Linked DNA regions of Chloroflexus aurantiacus J-10-fl. The protein of the gene in region 1 interacts with the protein of each later gene in a pairwise test. Links are inferred from orthologs where the notes say so. Each region holds a gene or a part of one and is shown on either strand. Other genes may lie near its edges. The genes, in order: sucD and sucC.

Region 1 (11,422 bases):
ACTCCGCGATGGCACCACAAGAAAGGTTTAGCATGCGCCGCATCGTAGAAGATCTCATTCGGGTCGACGGTGTGATTGGCAGTTTGCTGGTCGGCAAAGATGGCCTGGTCGTAGCCAGCACACTGCTCGATGAAGAAGATGCCGAAATACTGGGAGCAATGTCCGCGGCAGTCTTCGGTGAAATTGATAAAGCGACCCGCCGACTCGGAGTCGGACATTTAGTTGACTCCATTATTGATGCCAAAGACGGCTCGATCTTACTGCTGGAAGCCAAAGAGCTAATCCTGGTGGTGATCACACAGCGCACGGTCAATCTCGGCCTGGTCAAGATGGAAATGCGCCGTGCGGCCAAACGGATCAGTGAGGCCGTTCCGATCTAACGCGCCTTCAATGGTAGCTCAGAGCACAGATCGACAGGTAACAACCTGTCGATTTTTGTTTGTCAGCATTTTGTATGTGGTATACTGACCGCGGGAAACAGACCTGTTTCTTAATGTTATGAGGTATCCATGGAACGTGCACTGTTAATCTTGAAACCTGACGCCGTACAACGAGGATTGATCGGCGCTATCATCAGCCGCTTTGAACAGCGGGGCTTGAAATTTCAGGGCCTCAAGCTGATGCAGGTCGACGAGGCTCTGGCGCGCCGCCACTACGCCGAGCACGAAGGCAAGAGCTTCTTCAACGGTCTGGTCAGCTACATCACCTCTGCACCGGTCGTTGTGGCAGTCGTTGCCGGAAAGCCGGGCACCGTGGAGCTGGTGCGGGCAATGGTAGGCGCCACAAATCCGGCCAAAGCAGCACCGGGGACGATCCGGGGCGACTTTGGAGTAGACATTGGTCGCAATCTGATTCACGCTTCGGACTCGCCGGAAAGTGGTGAGCGCGAGACAGCGATCTTCTTCCAACCGCACGAGCTAATTGGCGAGTGGAATCGTGCGCTCGACAACTGGATCTACGAATAGTCGTTGTTCCGAATAACGGACACTACGTCCGTCAATGCGGTTGGCGCAACCTGATGCTTGCCGCCAACCGCCGCCTTGTCTATGCTAGTAGTCATGGAAGCACATGCCACGGCGGAGCAGATCGAAGCGGTCTGCGCTGAAATCCGGGCGATGGGATTCACTCCACATCCGATGCCTGGGCCAACACGCACAGCCATCGGAATTACAGGAAATCAAGGCCCAATTGAACAGGCCGGACGATTACAACGGTTGCCCGGCGTGAGTCAATTGATCCGGGTCACAGCACCCTACAAACGGGTGAGCCGGGAATTCAAAGAGCTGGACACCGTTGTCGACGTTGGTGGCATTCCCATCGGTGGATCGGGCATTACCATCATTGCCGGGCCATGTACGGTCGAAAGCCGCGAACAGACCTTCAATGTAGCAAGAGCGGTACAGGCCGCCGGTGCAGTCATCCTCCGTGGTGGGGCCTATAAACCGCGCACCTCACCCTATTCCTTTCAGGGATTGGGGGAGGCCGGCTTACAAATTCTGGCTGAAGCACGGGCGTTAACCGGGATGCCGGTGGTCACGGAAGTGATGGACACCGAGACACTACCGCTCGTCGTGCAGTATGCCGACATGCTGCAAATCGGTGCGCGCAATATGCAAAACTACTCGCTGTTGCGGGCAGTTGGGCGTACCCGCCACCCGGTACTACTCAAACGCGGCTTTGCGGCTACCGTGAAGGATTTGTTGCTGGCGGCAGAGTATATTCTGGCCGAAGGTAACCCAAACGTTGTTTTGTGTGAACGAGGTATTCGCACGTTCGATGACAGTCTGCGCTTTACCCTTGATCTGGGAGCGGTGCCCTTGATCAAGCAGCTTTCGCACCTACCGGTCATTGTTGATCCGTCGCATGCCAGTGGTCGGGCCGACATGGTGATTCCGATGGCGCGAGCTGCCATTGCTGCCGGCGCTGATGGTTTGATCATTGAGGTGCATGACAATCCAGCTTTTGCCGTTTGCGACGGGACACAGTCACTGGTGCCTGAGAGTTTTGCCGATCTGATGAAGCAATTGCATCGGGTAGCAGCAGCCATCGAGCGACCTCTGGTGCGTTGTGACGTAGCTCAGACAAAGTAGCAGTTGTTTCATAGCGCGCTGATATAGGCTTCTGCTCGTGCACAATAGACACACCTGACAATTAATAGCAGTCTAACCATCCGGGCAAAGTCCGGCAGGTGCCATGTGCATCCAAATATAGAGCACGACAGGCGCGGAAGCATGGCTTCCCAACGCCAGACATCTGACACATGGATACTGAGCACGGCAGAGATACAATACCAGCAGAGTTGTTCACGACCTGGACAACAACGACATAACGAGGTACCCAGTGGAAACGCGGCGCTGGCGGGATCTGGATTGGGGCATTTTGGTCAGTGTAGCTGTCCTGCTGATTATTGGCAGCCTGGCACTCCACAGTGCAACCCTGAATGCAGTGGCCGGTAATGGCTTACCATTACGTCCGGTCTTCGGACGTCAAATCGTATATATCGTTGTCGGCCTGATCGCCATGGTCGCCATGATGTCGTTTGATTACCGCTTGCTTTCCAGCCTGGCGCGCCCACTCTACGTCAGCACAATACTACTACTGGGTGCGGTATTGGTAATCGGCCGCGTAAGTGAAGGTGCGCAGAGCTGGATTGCCATCGGTGAACGAACGTTTCAACCTGCTGAACTGGGCAAACTCGTGCTCATCATTGCGCTGGCCACGTACTGGCAGCACTACGCTGATCGTGGTGGAAGCTGGCTGGTGCAGATAGGTGGATTATTGATCGCCGGTGTACCAATGGCGTTGATCTTTATCCAGCCCGACCTGGGCACAACGCTGGTTCTGGCCGGCATCTGGCTGACGATGGCGTGGGGTGGTGGCATGCGGTTGGTCCAGTTGATCACCCTGTTCATTGCCGCCATCCCACTCGCATGGATCGCGTGGCACTACGTGCTCGATACCTATCAGCAAGTTCGGCTCAGTACATTCTACTACTTGCTCACTAATCCGGCGGCTGTTGATTTTAATGCCGCTTATAACGTCATTCAGGCACTCAATGCAATCAGTTCCGGCGGTCTGACCGGCACCGGCCTCACCCGTGGCCTGTTCAGTCAGGGCAATTACGTGCCGGTGCAGCACACCGACTTCATCTTCGCTGTTATCGGCGAAGAATTAGGGTTTATCGGTGGTGTGGTGCTGATCATCTTTCAGGCGGTCGTACTCTGGCAGACCCTCTCTATTGCTGGCAAAGCGCGTGATCAGTTTGGCCGATTGATAGCGCTCGGTATTTTCGGGATGCTCTTCAGTCACACCGTCATCAACATTGGCATGAACATGAGTCTCCTGCCGGTAACCGGTCTGCCATTGCCGTTCGTCTCGGCGGGAGGCAGCTTTATGGTGACCACCCTGATCGCCATTGGCCTGTTACAAAGTATCAGTCTTCGCCACCGACATATTGCTTTCTGATGCAGTTTTACCGATTGTCTGATCTCACCATACACATTAACCGTATCTTGCTACTGCGCAGTGGTAGTGCGAACCAAGGCCTCAACCTCGGCGAGCGATGGTAACGCAGTTCGACCACCGAGTCCGCGTGTCTTGAGCGCAGCCGCTGCGCTGGCGAAGCGTAAGGCTGCCGGCAATGGATCATTGCGCAACAACGCGAACAGTAAGGCACCGTGAAAGACATCACCACAACCGGTTGTGTCCACCGGCGTAGTGGGAAAGGCCGGCGTGTGAATGAGTTCACCATTGTGACAGGCCCAGCTACCGGCTTCACCGGCGGTAACGACAACCAGTGTACGATACCGTTCAGCCAATGCCTGAGTTGCCATTACTATGTCGGAAAGGCCGGTGACTGCACGGGCAAAATTGGCAGAGACGACAATATCATCACAGAGTGGTAGTAATTCCAGCACTGTTGGATTGACCCGCTCGGCATCAATCATTATTCGTCCTCCAGCAGCCCGTACCTGACGAGCCGCAGAGAGAGCCGCCGGTAGGTGAGAGTCAATCAACAACGCACGGGTTTGTCCTGCCAGTTCGGCAGGAAATGAGAGATCGGCAAACACCGTCGGCTCGTTGTACCACCATACCGTTCGCCGATCACTCCCGGGTTCGGCCAACACGAACGCAATATGCGAAGAGCCACGACCGGTCACAACGAACGAGGTGTCAACCCCGAATCTGGTCAACTCGGCCTTGATCGCCATACCGTAGTGATCATCGCCAACAGCACTGACCAGCGCTACCTGAGCACCGAAACGGGCCATGGTCGCCAGCGCAGTCGCGACCGGCCCACCACCCATCTCCGTATATCCGGCAAGCGGTTGCTTCTGACCTAACACCGGTGACGTTGCAGTCACGCCGACAAGATCCCAACTGGCAATTCCCACGCCGATAGCATCAAATCGCGTCATACCCTCTCCTCTGCGAGCACATGCCTATCATTGCTGTTCAGCAAGCAGCTTGCGCGGCTATGCTACAATAGCATCGTGAATGATGTCAGAACCTGGCGCCAGTCGTCAAGAGGAGCCTCGTCGTGGAAGATCTAATCGCACAGGTGCGGTCACACATAGATGCCCTGGTTGGATTACCGGTTGGTACACCCCTGGCGCATCCACCAGTCCCACCTGCTTCAGATACCCCTATTGCCAGTTTTATCGACCATACACTGCTCAAGCCTGAAGCGACAGTTGATCAGATTGACCGGCTGTGCAGCGAGGCCGAGCGTTACCGGTTCGCCAGTGTTTGTGTCAATCCGCGTTATGTTGAACGTTGTGCGCGTGCGCTCAGCGGTTCGGCAGTGCGGGTCTGCACGGTGATAGGCTTCCCGCTCGGAGCCACCACAACAAAAGTGAAGGTCTTCGAGACAGTACAGGCTATCGGGCATGGGGCACGTGAAGTAGACATGGTGCTGGCGATTGGGGCACTTCGCGGACGTGAATATCACGCTGTGGTTGATGATATTCGGGCTGTTACCGATGCTGCCCATGCCAGTGGCGTATTAGTAAAAGTTATTCTGGAAACTGGCCTGTTGACCGATTTTGAGAAGGTGATGGCCTGTATGCTGGCAGTACGGGCGGGTGCCGACTTTGTGAAAACCAGCACCGGTTTCGGGCCGGGTGGGGCGACCGTTGCCGATATTCGCCTCATGCGGGCAGCGGTAGGGCCGACCATTGGCGTCAAAGCATCAGGTGGCGTGCGTTCACTGGCAATGGCCCAGGAACTGATCGCAGCCGGGGCAACCCGAATCGGCACGTCGGCAGGTGTTGCCATTGTGCAGGAGGCTGAAGGCACAAACCTTGAACCGCGAAATAGCGACACGTATTAAGATAAAGCATATCGCATCGTATATCTGTACTTTATTAAGGAGGAACGAGTGAGCATTCTGATCGATGCCAACACCCGACTGTTGGTACAGGGAATTACCGGTAAAGAGGGTGAATTTCACACCCGCCAGATGATCGAGTATGGGACAAATGTCGTTGCCGGCGTCGTCCCCGGACGTGGTGGTCAGAAGGCGATTGATGGCCGAGTGCCTGTCTTCAATACAGTAGCGGAAGCAGTCGCTGCAACCGGCGCCAACACTGCGGTTATCTATGTGCCTGCACCCTTTGCGCCCGATGCCATTCGCGAGTCGGCAGCCGCCCGTATTCCGCTCATCGTGTGTATTACCGAGGGCATCCCGGCACTCGATATGGTCAGTACCTACGCCTTTGTGCAAGAGTGCGGCGTGCGCCTGATCGGGCCGAACTGTCCCGGCTTGCTTACGCCAGGAGCAGCCAAAGTGGGCATCATTCCCGGTAACATCGCGATGCCCGGCCCGGTTGGGATCGTGAGCAAATCGGGTACCCTGACCTATGAAGCGGTTGATGCGCTCACCCGGCTGGGCATTGGGCAGAGCACTATCGTCGGCATTGGCGGCGATCCGATTATCGGGACAAATTTCATTGATGTATTAAGCATGTTTGAGGCTGATCCACAAACTGAGGCGATTGTTCTGATTGGCGAAATTGGTGGTACCGCCGAACAAGAGGCCGCCGCTTACATTAAGGCCCATGTGACGAAGCCAGTGGTAGGCTTCATTGCGGGCCAGACAGCGCCGCCCGGTAAACGCATGGGACACGCCGGTGCGATCATCAGCGGTGGCGAAGGAACCGCCCAGGAAAAGATCGCCGCGCTGGAAAGTGTTGGGGTGCGCGTTGCCCGGATGCCAACCGATATTGCCGGCCTGGTTAAAGAGGCGCTTAGCGCCCGTGCCGGGTAGGCTGGGTGATAGTAGTACGACGCACGGGAAGAGGGTGGGTTAGAAATCCACCCTCTTCATCTTTGATCGGCCAGATAATTGTGATCAGCAAGGGTGAGCGTCGGATCACGGGGTATGAACCCTGCGACACTAGACTTGATAGGAGAGATGCCCGACTCAGGTCGTGGTTGAGCTGTGTCGGGTAGACGGCAACCAAACTCAACCTGCGCAGGTCTTGGCGGATGACCGGGATGCAGGCAAGGCGAGCGTCGTCTGTCGCGGCCAAACCCTGCATCAACGCGCTTGACTCAGTGGAATACGCAATTCAACCGTTGTCCCCTGACCGATCTCACTACGAATACGCAGATCGGCACCAATCAGACGTGCCCGTTCTTTCATATTCAACAGGCCGAGACTACCGCGATTCACATAGCCACTTTCCACCGCAGCAACATTGAAGCCCCGCCCGCGATCACGCACACTGGCTACAAAGTGATCCTCTTCAACATACAAATAGATAGTGATCGTATCACTGTGCGCGTGCTTGCGGGCATTATTCACCGCCTCTTGCAAAATAATGAAGACGGCTGCTTCAACTTCGGGTGACAGGCGTGGCACCTGAGCCGGTGCTTCCAGGCGCAACTTCGTATCACTACCAGATGGATCGCGCCAACGTTCAACGTACTGTTGCAATGTTGCCAGCAGACCCTGCGTTTCGAGGCCGAGAGGACGCAACTCGAACAGTAACGTGCGAATGTCGTGGGTCGTTTTTTGCACCAGTTCAGCCAGGGTATCGAGTTCAGCCGGAACTCGTTCAGGCATGGCCTTGAACAGACGCTTAATGAACTCAATATTCATCGCGATTGCCGCGATACTCTGAGTGGGGCCATCGTGCAAATCGCGCGCAATAGCGTGGCGTACCTCGGCCTCTTTCAGCAACAGCCGGTCACGCTCTTCCTTCAGCCGTTGATAGAGGCGGGCATTCTCGATAGCAATGGCCGCCTGAGCCGCCAGCGTTGTCAGCAATTGCATATCCTGATCGGTGAACGGCTGACCGTTCGCCTTATTCAACAACTGCATGGCACCGATCACCCGATCCTTCACCCGCATCGGCACACACACTATCGAGCGGGTGACAAAATCGGCTTCACGGCTAATCGCATCGTACCAGCGCGGATCGTGTTCGACATCATTCACAATCTGACCAACGCCATGCGTCACCACCCAACCGGCAATCCCACGATCAGCCGGCATCCGATACTGACGCTGCTCGCCGGGAATTTCGAGGACTAACTCATTCGTCTCTTCATCGAGAATAAAGATTGAGCAGCGCTCGGCCCCAACAACTTTGGGGGCGCGTAACTTAATATCGTTCAGCAGACTGGCGAGATCGAGATTCACTGCCAGTGACTGGCCGATCTCGTAGAGTAGATGCAGCTCGCGTAAATCCCGCTCGGCCCGGCGCAACATGGCCAGCTTATCGGCTTCACCACCAATTGCCCGCACCAGCAGCACAAGCAACTCCTCATCCAGGGGTGGATGCCCCCCCGACTGCTGATTGTTACGGCTGACCACCAGGTGCAGCAGTCCCACACCCTGCCCGCCGCTCTGTAATGGCAACTCGATAAGGTCACGCCCCTCGTCAATCGAATACGAGCCGACAATCGGTTCGCCATTATCGTCACGACGGGTGAAGCCATCGCGCGCCTGCTCGATCAACAACAACGTTTCAGCATCGAGTTTGCCGTGCATCACCTTCGTCGTTTCACCGTATGGCGAAACGTAGAGCAATGCACCGGCCTGAGCCGGCCAGAAAGCGATCAGGCGATCAAGCGATGCCTGCAAGAGATCAGCCACTTCGTGGTGACCGCCGGCAATAAGCAGTTGACTGAGCGTTTCCAGTTGGCGCTGATTGATCGCAAGCGGCGGCATAAGGCACCTCGAATTGTGGCAAGAGTTTCCGATCCAGTAATATGTATAATGCGTATTATAACGTATGAGGGCGTATATTGTAATGGTACTGTAATCATAAATACCTCGCCTGTCAATGGAGTAGCGCCTGTGGAACGGTTTAAAATTTGTCATCGTCACGAATTACTACCAGGTCAGATGCGATACGTTGAGATTGATGGACTGCCAATCGGGATCGCCAATGTTGGTGGTGACATCTACGCCTTTAGCGACAGTTGCCGACACGAAGGTGGCCCACTCTCGGCGGGGGTATTGATTGATCACACCGTCACATGTCCCTGGCACGGATGGACATACGATGTGCGTACCGGCAAGAGTATCGTGCCACCGGTGGGGCTACGTATCGCTACCTACCCGGTTGAGATCATCAATGACGAGATCTATGTGCTGATTGACTGGCCATCGTCTCAATGAGCCAGAGCACATTCGTTGGTAACGCACCGCATCCCCGTTCCCTACCTCATCGGCCTGGAACCTCGCCGGCAAGTGCATGTTGCATCTACATACCTGAAACATCCTCTTGACAAACGTGCCGGTAGTCTCATATAATAAATTGCACAAGCATCTATTTCATACAAAACTATTTTGAGTAAAACAAAAATCGCCGCGCCCTTCCCAGCTCCGTAGCGCCCAACGTGCGGCCAGTGCAATGACGCCGCTTCACGGCATCCCCGACCGGATGCCGCTGTGTTGAGAGAGCACTATTCGTGCAAAGGAGCTTTGTGTAAGACCGCGCATGTTTCTCCGCCTGATGCACCTCATCCTTGCGATTGGGGTGCTCTTTGGTGCAACGATTGCACCACTCTCCTCGGTTGCGTTCGCCGATCACACGCCATTACCAGCGTCAGTTAACCTGGCAGGTGATTTACAGTCGGAAGCGACCGGCGGCGCCTGTGGCGATTGGGATCCGGGATGTGCCGCAGCGGCCTTCAGCGCTCAGGGTAACGGTGTCTATCTGTTCGTCTCGCAGACGATTCCAGCAGGGAGCTACGAATACAAGATCGCAATGGGGAGCTGGGCTGAAAACTATGGGGCTAATTTTCAGCAGAATGGCCCCAACATCCCGGTGACGCTCGGCAGTGCACAGAGTGTACGGTTCTACTACGATCACAAAACCCATTATATCGCCGACAGCGTGCGTAACACTATCTACACCGTACCGGGTAACTTCAACGACGAGATCGGGTGCAGTGGTGACTGGCAACCAGATTGTCTGCGCACGTTCATGAGTGATGTTGATGGTGATGGTGTCTTTACATTTGCCACTGACGCCATTCCACCCGGCAATTATGAGTTCAAGATTGCCACAAATGAGAGCTGGGCAAACCCAAATTATGGCGCATTTGGGAACAATGTTCCCTTTACAGTTACCGGCCCGGCAACCGTCATTTTTAGCTTCAATACGGCAACTACGTATGTTGGTGTGGAAGTACGTAGTGCACTCCCGCAGCCTGACAACAATGTGGAGTGGGACGGCGTTTACCACAACTCGCGCGATCCTCTTTATCGCACGCCGGGAGGTGCTGTACCTGCCGGTACACCGGTGACAATTCGGCTCCGCACCTTCCACAATGATGTCACGGCGGTAACCCTGCGGGTGTACGATGTCAATGCCGGGGCACAGCGGTTCATTCCGATGAGTGTCGTCGCTGCCAATACCGACTGTTACGGCGATTATGGGCCACGTCGGTGCGATTTCTGGGCGGCTACGCTGAATGAGGCGCAACCGAACAACCTCTGGTACCGCTTTATTGTCACCGATGGCAGTGATACCGACTATTACGCCGATAACACCGCAGCGCTCGATGGCGGCAGCGGACGTATGACGGATGATGTCGTTGACTTCAGTTATGCCTTGATGTTCTACGATCCGGCATTCACCTCGCCAAACTGGGCACGAACGGCAGTCATCTACCAGATTTTCCCTGATCGTTTTCGCAATGGCGATCCGCATAACGATCCGCAAGACGGTGACATCCGGTACGATGATCCGGTGATTACGTTGGGTTGGGGTGAATTACCTGAAGGCTATTGCCGTCACTATGCCGACGCAACCACCAATTGTCCGTGGCGGTTTGACACGACCCCACCGGCCTGGAGTCCAACTATCGAAGGGCCACGGGGACGTGATTACTACGGCGGTGATTTGGCCGGCGTGATCGAGCAACTTGACTACCTCCAGCAATTGGGCATCACGACCATCTACTTCAATCCCATCTTTGCCGCCGGATCGAACCATCGCTACGATACCCGTGATTACTATCGCATCGATCCCTATCTTGGCAATAACGGCACCTTTGCGCACCTGGTTCAGGAGGCGCGGCGGCGTGGGATGCGAGTGATCCTCGATAGCGTCTTCAATCACATGTCGTCGGATAGCCCCTTCTTCGACCGCTATAGCCATTACACGACCCTGGGTGCCTGCGAGTCACTGGCCTCGCCATATCGCACCTGGTTCAACTTCCGCACGAATAATGTTCCGTGTACGAGCGACGATTATGTCGGCTGGTTTGGCTTCGACTCCATCCCCGAAATCAACAAATCAAACCCGGATGTGCAGAGCTACTTCTTAACCGGAGCCAACAGTGTGACACGCTTCTGGCTACGACGCGGTGCCGCCGGTTGGCGCCTGGATGTGATGGGAGATGCCAGCTTCCCGGCAGGCTATTGGGAGACATTCCGCACCGTCGTGCGCCAGACCAAACGAGACGGTCTGATTATTGGTGAGTTGTGGCAGAAGGACTCAACATTGCTGCGCCACCTCCGTGGGCAGACTGCCGATACAACGATGAACTACCGTCTGCGTGATGCGGTGATCGGCTTGCTCCTGCCTGGGGGAACGTTTGACAGCAAAGGGTTTGGTGACAGTGGCCGGGTCATCAGTCCATCAGAATTCTTGAGTCGACTGGCCTCGATCCGTGAAGACTACCCGGATGCAGCCTACTACACGCTCATGAATCTGCTCGGCAGCCACGATACGGAGCGGATTCTGTGGACGCTTACGCCTGGACAGGAGACACGCGCCGATAAGGAATTCAATGCCGCTAATCTGGCAGAAGGTAAGCGGCGTGTCCAACTGGCCTCTCTGATCCAATTCACCGTACCCGGTGCACCGACCGTGTATTACGGCGATGAAGTAGGAGTCACCGGCGATGATGATCCAGATGACCGCCGCACCTATCCCTGGCCTGATCAGGGTGGTAC
Region 2 (11,446 bases), 610 kb from region 1 along the record:
GATAGGCATACTGGCCTAGATTGAACTGAGCGGCACATTCTGCCAATCCCTTCGTGCTCACCAACGCGGCCCGCCAGTTGGTCAGGGTGGCCTCATCCTGGTCGGGAAAGGTCTCGAACAACCAGGTTGTGGTTACAAAATGGAGTACCGAGTCGCCGAGAAACTCTAACCGTTCATTGTCGGTCAGGTGATTCAGCAGATGCGGCTGTTCGTTGAACAGCGAACGGTGCATAAATGCCGTCTGCAACAGCGTTCGATCACGAAAGGTGATCCCGATTGCCCGCTCAAGTTCGGCCAGTCGATCACTCATAGCGCCTATCCGTGGTATTTACGAAAGGCAAGGCACACATTGTGTCCGCCAAAGCCAAACGAGTTGCTTAGGGCCACCTCAATCCGAGCCGGACGCGGCTGACCGGGCACAAAATCGAGATCACAGGCCGGGTCTGGTTGCTGAAGATTGATGGTTGCCGGCAGGAGATTGTTCTGCATCGCCAGGATAGTCACAACTGCTTCGATAGCACCGGCTGCACCGAGCAGATGACCGAACTGCGACTTGCTGGCACTCACCGGCGGTGATTTCTCGCGTCCGCCGAAGACCTGCTTGATAGCGGTTGTCTCAACCGGGTCACCAGCCGGAGTTGAGGTGGCGTGCGCATTGATATAATCCACATCCTCTGGTGCCAGAGCACCCCGCTGCAGGGCCAACCGAATCGCCCGTGCGACACCTTCGCCATCCTCGGCCAGATTCGAGATATGGTAGGCATCAGATGTTGCACCATACCCCACCACCTCGGCTAAAATACGCGCACCACGGGCAAGAGCGAATTCAAGGTCTTCGAGGATGAGTACCGCTGCACCCTCACCCATCACAAACCCATCACGCTCGGCGTCAAATGGTCGTGAGGCGTGGGCATAGTCTTCGTTGCGCGTCGAGAGGGCACGCATCGCATTGAAGCCGGCGACGCCAATAGGGGTAATGCTGGCTTCACTGCCACCAACAATGATCGCCTTTGCCCATCCACGGCGAATGGTCTCTGCCGCCTCGCCGATGGCGTGGGCTGAACTCGCACAGGCCGATGTCACACAGTAGCTCGGCCCACGGGCACCGGTGACAATGGAAACCTGACCGGCGGCCAGATTGGTGATCATCGCCGGAATGAGGAAGGGACTGATCCGCCCCGGCCCGCGACTGCGCAGAACGTCTAACTGCTCCGAGAGGGTGCCAATGCCACCGATCCCACTGGCAATAAAGACCCCGATCTCATCACGATTGGCGGGCGTGATCTCAAGCTCGGCATCGCGTAACGCTTCTCTGGTCGCAGCCACCGCAAACTGCACGAAGCGGTCGGTGCGTCGCGCCTCTTTGCGATCCATATAATTCGTGGGATCGAAGCCCTTCACCTCAGCGGCAAACCGGGTATCAAAACCGGTCGAATCGAACAATGTGATCGGACCGACGCCGCTCCGCGCTGCGACGATCCCCTGCCAGAGTTCGGCTACGCTGAGACCAAGTGGGCTGATTGCCCCCATTCCGGTCACCACCACCCGTCGATCCATGATTACTCCTTAGTGTTGTATGTAACTACTAACATCGGCGCGCATTATATCATGTTGCTCACTATCTGACGACAATTGCCTGATGGCTGAACTATGCCGGGTACGTAGGTTTTAAAGCACGAATGCACAGAAAAATGCTCTGTGCATTCGTCTGCCGTGGATATGGAATAGGGGCAACCTGGTCTACTCACTTACAACATTCTTCAGCACCCCAATCCCATCAATCTCGGCCTCCATCACATCGCCTACCTTCAACCAGCGTTGTGGCGTCATGCCCATGCCGACCCCCGAAGGTGTACCGGTCGCAATAATATCACCCGGTTCGAGCGTCACGCCACGGCTGAAGGTGGCAATACAGGTGGGAATATCAAAGATCATATCGCGCGTCACCGAATTTTGTACCAGCTCGCCATTGAGGCGCAGCCGGATGCCGAGCGCGTGTGGATCGGGAATTTCATCAGCGGTGACAATCCACGGTCCCAGCGGGGCACTACCGTCGAGGCTCTTGCTGTAGAAAAACTGTTGATGGCGCGTCTGAAGATCGCGTGCGCTCACATCATTCATAATGGTATAGCCGAAGACGTAATCGAGCGCAGCACTTGCCGGAATATTCCGCCCACGCCGCCCGATAATCACCGCCAGCTCAACCTCCCAGTCGCGCTGCGCCGAGACATCAGCCATCAACGGTACCGGTGCATTGGGATGATTGACTGCCGTGGGCATCTTACTGAAGAAGACGGGGTATTCGGGCAGCTTTTCCGGCAACCCCTTCGCCCGCAACGACTCAATCGCATGAGCAGCATAATTCATCCCCAGACAGATGATGTTCTTGCGCGGGCGCGGAATTGGCGCACGCAACTCAACCGCAGCCAGCGCACCCCTCCTTCCGCCGTAGCGACGACCTGCTGTGCCGCAGCCAGTAACTCTGGCCCACCATCGATCAGATCGAGCATGGACGCTGCCACCGCCGACAGATCGATCACCTCATCGCCCCGCAGGGCACCAACCCGTTCAACCCCACCATACCGATAGGTTAAGAGCTTCATGTGACCTCCGTATCACCCACACTTACGGCGTCATGACCGTAATCGGAACCGGTGTGAAGACCAGAATAAACGTCAAGAGACCAAGATACGCCAGCCAGCGCCATGGCCCCTCAAGCGGCGAAATCTCATTGCGCAACGGGCTACGCTGCTGACCGATCAGCGCGACCATAACCGCCCAGATGAACCAGCCCGACCAGAGAAATCCCAGTCCCAGCAAAGCAACTGCAACGATCATGCTCATAATCCGTGCCGCTCGTGCACCAAACAGAGCGAAAAAGATATGACCACCGTCGAGTTGCCCAGCCGGCAGCAGGTTCAGACCGGTCACCAGCAAACCGGCCCAACCGGCCAGGGCCACCGGATGGAGATAGACATCTTCGCCGCCTGAGGGCAGGAAGCGCCCGAAGATAAGAATCTTCATTGCGGCATACAGCAATGAATTGCCTTCGGTAAAACTGCCAGGGAGCGGCACTACCTGCTTCACTTCCGAGATGCTCAGCCCAATTGCCAGAACCGGAATGGCGACGACTAATCCGGCGAGTGGACCGGCAATACCGATTGCCAGCAGTGCCCGTCGATTCGGAACGAGGTCTTTAATCGCGATGAAGGCACCCATGGTGCCGAGTAAAAAGAACGGCATCGGGATAAAGAACGGATAACTGACGGCCACGCCCTCACGTCGGGCCACAATGAAATGGCCGAGTTCATGGGCAAGCAGGATTGCCAGCAACGACGCACTAAAACTCAGAGCGTAGCCCCAGTTGAAGACAATCTGACCGGTGCTTTCGATATATTCCTGCCCGCCGACCAGCATCGTCGAGGCAATCGTCAGCACAAAGAGCAAGACCGCTAACCAGAGTCGCGACGGCGGAGCCTTCGGCGGTGTCGGAATAAACAAAATCGCGGCCCCGATAGGATCGTGCTGAAAGAGTGGCGTATACCCAAGCGCCTGGGCACGGGCAACAATAGTATCGTGGGCTGCCTGCGCCTCCAGTAGTAACTGCCCTCGACAACGCACCGCCCGCTGATCACCGTTTGCCAGTTCTTCACTGGAATGCACCAGCATCACTTCGGCGGCCAATATGCGGAGTGCAGACGTAGGATCAAAGTCAAACATAGCGATGAGTCCTTTGCTGCGATGATGTCACTGTTCATCTTACCACAGACGCGCCTCAGCGCTGTTTGCCAGTTCGATGTAGAAGCCATTTTATTTGACAAGTCAGATGATCGCAACGATCCCGCACGTTGCCCCTACGACCGGTATGGTGACTGATGCAACGCTGGTGCAAAGATGCGGGCAGCACTGGCATAGCGGTGGGCACAGCATGGGGCGCAGGTGATTATCGTCTGAACTACACGCTGCTAGCATAGTAGGGCGAGGAGCATACCGGGTCATGGTACATTCCTGACCAACAGGGATGCCTCTGCAGGTGACGCAAAGTGGGATGCGCTGCGGCGCTGGGATGAACAGCGGCACGCCAGTTGTACTTTAACACAGAGAGTATGCCGGTGCCTGTCGTTGAGCAAGAGTTGGTATACATGCAGGTAACACTGGCGTGAAACACGATACTGCAACCTGGCATATTCCGGTGATGAAACAAAAAAACCGCTCTACCCATATCCGGGCAGAGCGGCGGATTGAGACCGGATGCGAGGTGAGTTACGAGTCAGAATGATTGACAACCGGAGGTTGCGAACGGTGCGACGGATGAGGTCGCACCCCCCACAATGACTGGAGATGCTGACGCGCACCGCCAGTGCGTCGATCCAGCAACATAATAAACCGACTTGCATTCGCCAGACCCAGACGCTCAACCAATGCTGCCCATCCTTCCTCGATCAACCGAGTCTCAGCTTGATTCATCGCATCTGCTCCTTAACTAACTGTAGATCAGCCTCAACCATCATCTGCACCAGTTCAGGGAACGTAGTGCGTGGTTGCCAGCCCAGTTTTTGGCGAGCCTTGCTGGCGTCACCGATCAGCAAATCGACTTCAGCCGGACGCATAAAGCGCTGATCGATCACCACATAATCGCGATAGTCAAGACCAACATAACCAAATGCCAGTTCACAAAACTCACGAACCGAATGGGTCTCACCGGTAGCGATCACGTAATCTTCTGGCTGATCCTGCTGCAACATCAGCCACATTGCCTCCACGTAATCGCCGGCAAACCCCCAATCCCGCCGCGCTTCAAGATTACCCAGGCGTAGTTCTTCATCGAGACCGAGTTTAATTCGCGCCACGCCATGAGAAATCTTGCGCGTCACAAATTCGAGACCACGACGCGGACTCTCGTGATTGAACAGAATGCCCGACGTAGCGTGCATGCCGTAGCTCTCACGATAGTTGACCGTGATCCAGTGACCATAGACCTTAGCCACCCCGTAGGGGCTTCGCGGATAAAAAGGTGTCGTCTCCTTCTGGGGCACCTCCACCACTTTGCCGAACATCTCACTGCTCGACGCCTGATAAAAGCGGATTTCGGGGTCAACAATCCGTACCGCATCAAGTAAGCGGGTCACACCCAGAGCGGTCGTTTCGCCGGTGAACACAGGTTGGGGCCACGATGTCTGCACAAACGACTGCGCAGCCAGATTGTACACCTCGTGTGGGCGATGCTCGCGCAGGATATGGATCAGCGACACTTCATCGAGCAGGTCGCCACTTACCAGCGTGATTTTGTCCTGAATATGCCTGATACGCTCGAAATTGACGGTGCTCGAGCGACGCACCATGCCGATCACCTCATACCCCCTGGCAAGGAGGAACTCGGCAAGGTAACTGCCATCTTGACCAGTAATACCGGTGATCAACGCACGCTTTGGAGCCATACTTTGTTATCCTCTCACGTTAGCAGCACAAAACCAGCACGAGCAAACGTTCTCGCACTGCGACAAACGGTGCTACTATACAATGAAACGAGTTGTGTGTCTGCTAAGTGAGTTACCATGTGCCTGTATGAACGAACCAATAGGACAACGGATTGCCCGCCTCCGCAATGAGTTGGGCTGGACTCAGCAAGAGCTTGCCGAACGGCTCGCCATTTCGCGAGTAGCAGTATCGCATATCGAGTTGGGGCTATCAGTGCCTGGAGAGCGTACCATTACGCTATTAGCCGGTTTATTTAAGCGCGAGCCGTTGCAGCTTGTTGCCGGTACCGATTACCCACCAGCGCGGGCCGAGCGCTTACCGTTTGTAACCTGTCGCTATACTGAAGTCGAACTACAACTTGCGCTGTTGGCCCGTGATTGTGAGTGGATTGCGGCAGTCGGGCCAATTGCGACCGGGCGAGCAACGGCCATCCTTGACGAATGGCGTATCCGGCTCGAACGTCTCACACAGGAGACAACCGACCGGCGCGAGCTAGACTTACTTGCCGCTGCTCGCCGCAATCTTGATCGATACTTATAACTCACCGCGAGCGGCTGCTACTGCCTTCTGCGCACCCTCAGCCAGCGTTGCCGCAGGGATCAACTTCGACTCGGCCAGCAGTGCCCGTCCGGCTTCTTCATTTGTCCCCACCAGCCGGGCCACCATCGGCACATCGGTTGGCACCTCTTCGAGCGCAGCAATAATCCCGCGTGCCACTTCGTCGACCCGCGTAATCCCACCAAAGATATTAAACAACACCGCCTTCACGTTTGGATCAGAGAGAATGATCTGTAAAGCGGCTTTGACCTTCTCTTTGCCGGCACCACCACCAATATCAAGGAAATTGGCCGGCTCGCCACCTGACAGCTTAATCACATCCATGGTGGCCATCGCCAGACCGGCACCATTGACCATGCAGCCAATGTTGCCATCGAGCTTAATATAGGTGATACCCGCTTCGCGGGCACGCCGCTCAGCTTCCGGCTCGGCAGAGGGATCGTGCAGGGCAGCCAGATCGGGATGGCGGAATAGCGCACTCTCATCGAGGAGAATTTTCGAGTCGAGGGCAAGCAGGCTGCCGTCGGCCTTGACAACCAACGGATTGATCTCCACCAGTGAGGCATCACACTCAACAAAAGCTCGATACAGAGCACTGGCAATTTGTGCGAACTGACGCGCTTGCTTGCCATCGTTTAAGCCAATGCGAAATGCCAGTTCCCGGGCCTGAAAATCGAGCAGACCCATCGTTGGATGGGCCGGAATCTTAATGATGGCGTCGGGGTTCGTCTTCGCTACTTCTTCAATTTCAACCCCACCTTCAGCCGAGGCAATCATCATCACGCGCTTGCTGCCGCGATCAAGGATGGCCGAAAGGTACAGCTCGCGCTTGTAGCTCACCGCTTCGGCAACCAATACCTTCTCCACCGTCAACCCCTTGATGTTCATGCCAAGAATCTGTCTGGCAACCTGCTCGGCCTCAGTTGGGGTTTGCGCCAGCTTTACACCACCAGCCTTACCACGTCCACCAACATGTACCTGGGCTTTCACCACGACCGGGCCGCCGATCTCTGCGGCGATGGTGCGTGCTTCCACCGGTGTAACCGCTACCCCGCCACCTGTCACCGGAATACCAAAACGGGCTAACAGGTCGCGAGCCTGATATTCATGCAACTTCATGCCAAATCTCCACTGCCCGCATCACGATCTTTTGGTAGAAGAGAACGCCTATACTCACGGGATATCTACCATATAACTGCCGGAATAGTATCACAGGGATCGGCGAGATGTCAAACATTTTGCCTGTGCAAACTATGTGCATGAGATTGATCTTTGCTTGATCTCATGAGTTGTTGAGATGTCGAAAGATGCGACAAAATTTTTGACACTTCAATGGTTCGTGAGGATTGTAATCCGATGCTCTTTCAACGTTGCCAAGCCACATGTTTTAAATGCACTGGCTATCCTGATGTGAGCCTGATTTCCTGTTGCCAACGCGATTACCACCACGGCATTACCAGCAGTGCGGAACGCCTTTCACCCATGATCACCAGCAGCGCCTGTTTTGTATTGACCACGGATGTCCAAAGCTACAACGGATTAGGACGAATTTACCATCCGCGACTATCTGTGGTTACCCCTCTTCATCAGGGATACGCGCGCCTTATCGACATTGCCTCTCTCCGTAAGACCACAATGCGCTACGTTCAAAGGAGGCTGGTGTGACAAAACACACCAGGTGCGGAAGCTATGCTCCCGCACCTCCAAACCGACGCTACATATCCGCTGTCTGTGCTTCCGCACTACGACGTGCTTTCCACCAGCGGCAACTGGCGCGCTTCGCCGGCGAGGAGTGTCTGCGCGGCTGCCGCTACAAAGCCGCGGAAGAGCGGGTGCGGTTTGCCGGGCCGGGACTGAAATTCGGGATGGAACTGACTGGCAACGTACCAGGGATGGTCGCGAAGTTCGATGATCTCGACCAACCGCTTATCGGGTGAGATACCACTGATCACCAGACCGGCAGCTTCGAGCACGCTGCGATAGCGATTGTTAAACTCAAACCGATGGCGATGGCGTTCTTCTACCCGGTCGCAGCCATAAGCGGCATGCGCTCGCGTCCCCGGTACCAAATCACATGGGTACAAACCCAGCCGCATGGTGCCACCCTTTTCGGTAATGTCGCGCTGATCGGGCATCAGATCAATCACCGGATGGGCAGTCTGGGGGTTGAATTCGGTGCTGTTGACGTCGTGGGTGCCGAGGACATGGCGGGCAAAGGCGATGGTGGCGCATTGCATCCCCAGACAAAGACCCAGATAGGGGATGCCGTGAATCCGGGCGTAGTCAGCAGCCGCAATCTTGCCTTCGATCCCTCGTTCGCCGAAACCACCCGGCACCAGTATCCCATACACTCCCGACAGCAAGCGCGCCGGCCCTTCCCGTTCCACTTCCTCGGCGGCAATCCAACGAATGTCAATATCAATCGATTGTTCGAGACCGGCGTGGTGCAGTGCCTCAACGACACTGATATAGGCATCGTGCAGCTCGACATATTTGCCGACCAGTGCGATTGGCACCCGCCGCTTTTCCTGACGGATGCGGGCAACGAGTGCGCGCCACTCTTCGAGATCGGGCGGGGTAGCCGGTAACCCTAACCGTTCGACCAGATAATCGCCTAATCCCATATCTTCCAGCACCAGTGGTACTTCGTAGATCGAGTCGACCGTCGGCACCGGAATGACAGCCCGCACGTCCACGTCGGCGAAGAAGGCAATCTTCTCGCGAATCTCATCGTCAATCGGACGGTCGGCCCGGCAGAGGATGATGTCGGCGCTAATTCCAACGTTGCGCAGCGCCATCACCGAGTGTTGGGTCGGTTTTGTCTTAAGTTCGCCAGTGCTGATATGTGGCAGTAGCGTTACGTGAATGTAAAGGATATTGTCGCGCCCGACATCCTTACGCATTTGGCGGATGGCTTCCAGAAACGGCAGGCTTTCAATGTCGCCAACTGTACCACCAATTTCGACAATCACTACATCGGCCTGACTGCTCCTGGCCAGTGACCCAATCCGCGACTTGATCTCGTTGGTGATATGCGGAATAACCTGAATCGTTCCGCCAAGGTAATCACCCCGCCGCTCTTTCGCGATAACCGCCGAGTAGATCTGACCGGTGGTGACGTTGCTCAGCCGACTGAGATTGACATCGATGAATCGTTCATAGTGACCTAAATCGAGATCGGTTTCAGCTCCATCAGCCGTGACAAAGACCTCACCATGCTGATACGGTGACATCGTACCCGGATCGACATTCAGGTACGGATCGAGCTTCATAACCGAAACTGAAAGGCCACGACTCTTCAGCAGGCGGCCAATGGAGGCGACACCAATGCCCTTCCCCACGGATGAAACCACACCACCTGTCACAAAAATGTACTTTGTCATAGAGCAGTACTCCCCGTCTTAAAGATTTGTGGGTCGGTCAACCTTCGGGTTGAACCGACCCACACCGGTACTCGTTTCACTTGTATCCAGGACGATTGCATGCTTCACAATCGTTGCTTAGTGATGATACGAACGGTCAAATATGTCCCTGATCAAGACAGCGTTTTTCACCTCAATCGCTTAGTATACCACAAACAAAACCCGTTCGTTAGCCATTCACCGGTCGTAAAATGACAATCCGCGTCTGTTCTTCGTCAGCCGGTAGTGCGTTGGCATTGATCACAAACTTGTCTTCAGCCGTATACTCTTTCAATCCCATTTCACTGATGAACTTCTCCAAGGGCGCCAGGGGAGGATCGAAATTTGTTTGCCCCATCGCATAGTGCATCGGTATCACAAACCGTGGTTCAATCTGGCTGATCACATTACTGGCAAGTGCTGACCCAATCGTCTCACCACCCCCCACCGGCACAAACAGGACATCAACATTGGAGCCGATCTCTTCGAGCTGACCGGTTGTCAACTCATGACCAAGATCGCCCAAGTGACAAAAGACCAGATCGTCCAGATGGATGATGTAGACCGTATTAAACCCACGTTCGGCACCTTTTACCTGATCGTGGAAGGTACGCACACCGGTGATCAGGACACCACCGATTTCGTACTCGCCAGGACCATCAACCACGAACACGCGCTCGCGCAACGGGCGGATAGCGGCAGCATTATCGTGATCGGGATGGTGATGGCTGACGGTCACAATGGTTGCGGTGGGTCGGCCAATATCGAGGCCGATTGAGCGATGGTAGGGATCGCAGACGATAGTGCCATCACGACCGCGTAATCGAAAACAGGAATGACCGAGAAACTGTACTTCTGCCATAAAGATAAATCCTTACCGTCCTGGTATCCTTTTCACTCACAGTATTCTACTCAAACAGCGACCTTTGCTCAAATAACGTCATTGCAACTGCAAGCGAAGTAATCCTGCACATTGCCCCTGCAATCAGGTTCACGGTACGCTGAAAGGTACGCTTATCACAATTCTTGCCGGTCAAGGGGTACTCGCTCGCGCCGTGCGTGTATGAGCATGTCAGGACAATCACGACCTGTTCAATAGGGTTCCTCATCATCGATGTCGTCAGCAGGATGCGCTTCTCGCCAGAGGCGCAGGAGCAGTGGACGCACCAGATCGCTCGCAAAACCCCGACGCAGCAAATATCCACCCAGTCGGCGTTGGAACGTCAGCCAGTCAGTATGCCTGAGGTAACGCGCTAACACAGCACGAGCTGCCTGCTCTGCCCGCAACGCTTCCCCAAGTTCGTCTTTCTCGCCGGATAGTGCATCCTCGATCAACTCGGGTGCAATCCCTTTCTGGCGTAGTTCTGCGCGCAAAGCCCGTTCACCTCGATAGCGCAGTGTACGCCGGTTTGCGACCCAACGCTCGGCGAAGTCGGCATCATTGAGCAGGCCTAATTCCTGTAACCGGGCAACGACCTGTTGACAGATCGCTTCGCGAAAGCCTTTGCGTTGCAAATAGCGATAGATTTCATTGACGGAACGTGGTCGTCGTTCAAGCTGGCGCAGGGCCTTTTGCATCGCCTGATCAGCCTCTTCACAAGCAACGAGCTGTTGCCAGCCGTGATCGTCGAGATGCACGCCAACCGCCAGGCGCATACGGGTGAGAGTATTGAGGCTAATCCCAATCGCAAACTCACCGTCGATAAAGATATTCACACGCTGCGCGTCGTTCGTTTGTTGCCGAATTGCAGTGATTGTTCCAGCAGGCATACGATACAGTCAGAATTGGCGCACGAGACGGACACCGCCACTACGACGCAGAGGTTCGCCAGCCAGATGCTTCCCCTTGTGCGCCCGACACCGCCCATGTCGTGTCATTTGGCTAAAATACGTCAATCCCGTTTTACATGTTCTGCACAACGTCGGTTTCTACAGGAGAATGAACCTGTTACCGAACAAGTGTACTATATTTCAGGTGCAAACGCAAGCAGCGTATGGGTTGTTTAAGG

Evidence for each region.
Region 2: the proteins of sucD (region 1) and sucC interact in binary tests that used the Escherichia coli proteins (3 or more experiments, as listed by UniProt). The link is inferred for Chloroflexus aurantiacus J-10-fl from one-to-one orthologs.

What each region holds. Positions count from the first base shown.
Region 1 is NC_010175.1:940,882-952,303, forward strand. The notes cover bases 4,379-7,324. They hold sucD (succinate--CoA ligase subunit alpha), read left to right. Parts: upstream 4,379-5,380; coding sequence 5,381-6,268; downstream 6,269-7,324. Other genes in these bases: CAUR_RS03635 (sugar kinase), read right to left, coding at 4,379-4,418; deoC (deoxyribose-phosphate aldolase), read left to right, coding at 4,541-5,332; CAUR_RS03650 (GAF domain-containing sensor histidine kinase), read right to left, coding at 6,542-7,324. In the rest of the region: CAUR_RS03615 (roadblock/LC7 domain-containing protein), read left to right, coding at 9-380; ndk (nucleoside-diphosphate kinase), read left to right, coding at 510-965; aroF (3-deoxy-7-phosphoheptulonate synthase), read left to right, coding at 1,059-2,090; CAUR_RS03630 (FtsW/RodA/SpoVE family cell cycle protein), read left to right, coding at 2,341-3,465; more of CAUR_RS03635, read right to left, coding at 3,516-4,378; more of CAUR_RS03650, read right to left, coding at 7,325-8,179; CAUR_RS03655 (Rieske (2Fe-2S) protein), read left to right, coding at 8,309-8,632; CAUR_RS03660 (alpha-amylase family glycosyl hydrolase), read left to right, coding at 8,970-11,422. UniProt on the Escherichia coli protein: Succinyl-CoA synthetase functions in the citric acid cycle (TCA), coupling the hydrolysis of succinyl-CoA to the synthesis of either ATP or GTP and thus represents the only step of substrate-level phosphorylation in the TCA.
Region 2 is NC_010175.1:1,554,771-1,566,216, forward strand. Bases 5,085-8,054 are described here. They hold sucC (ADP-forming succinate--CoA ligase subunit beta), read right to left. Parts: upstream 7,156-8,054; coding sequence 6,013-7,155; downstream 5,085-6,012. Other genes in these bases: gmd (GDP-mannose 4,6-dehydratase), read right to left, coding at 5,085-5,438; CAUR_RS05865 (helix-turn-helix domain-containing protein), read left to right, coding at 5,566-6,018; CAUR_RS05875 (CTP synthase), read right to left, coding at 7,779-8,054. Outside these bases: rnc (ribonuclease III), read right to left, coding at 1-310; fabF (beta-ketoacyl-ACP synthase II), read right to left, coding at 316-1,557; CAUR_RS05845 (fumarylacetoacetate hydrolase family protein), read right to left, coding at 1,741-2,367; CAUR_RS21480 (hypothetical protein), read right to left, coding at 2,364-2,603; CAUR_RS05850 (site-2 protease family protein), read right to left, coding at 2,626-3,720; CAUR_RS05855 (hypothetical protein), read right to left, coding at 4,264-4,467; more of gmd, read right to left, coding at 4,464-5,084; more of CAUR_RS05875, read right to left, coding at 8,055-9,419; CAUR_RS05880 (MBL fold metallo-hydrolase), read right to left, coding at 9,628-10,299; CAUR_RS05885 (regulatory protein RecX), read right to left, coding at 10,530-11,207. UniProt on the Escherichia coli protein: Succinyl-CoA synthetase functions in the citric acid cycle (TCA), coupling the hydrolysis of succinyl-CoA to the synthesis of either ATP or GTP and thus represents the only step of substrate-level phosphorylation in the TCA.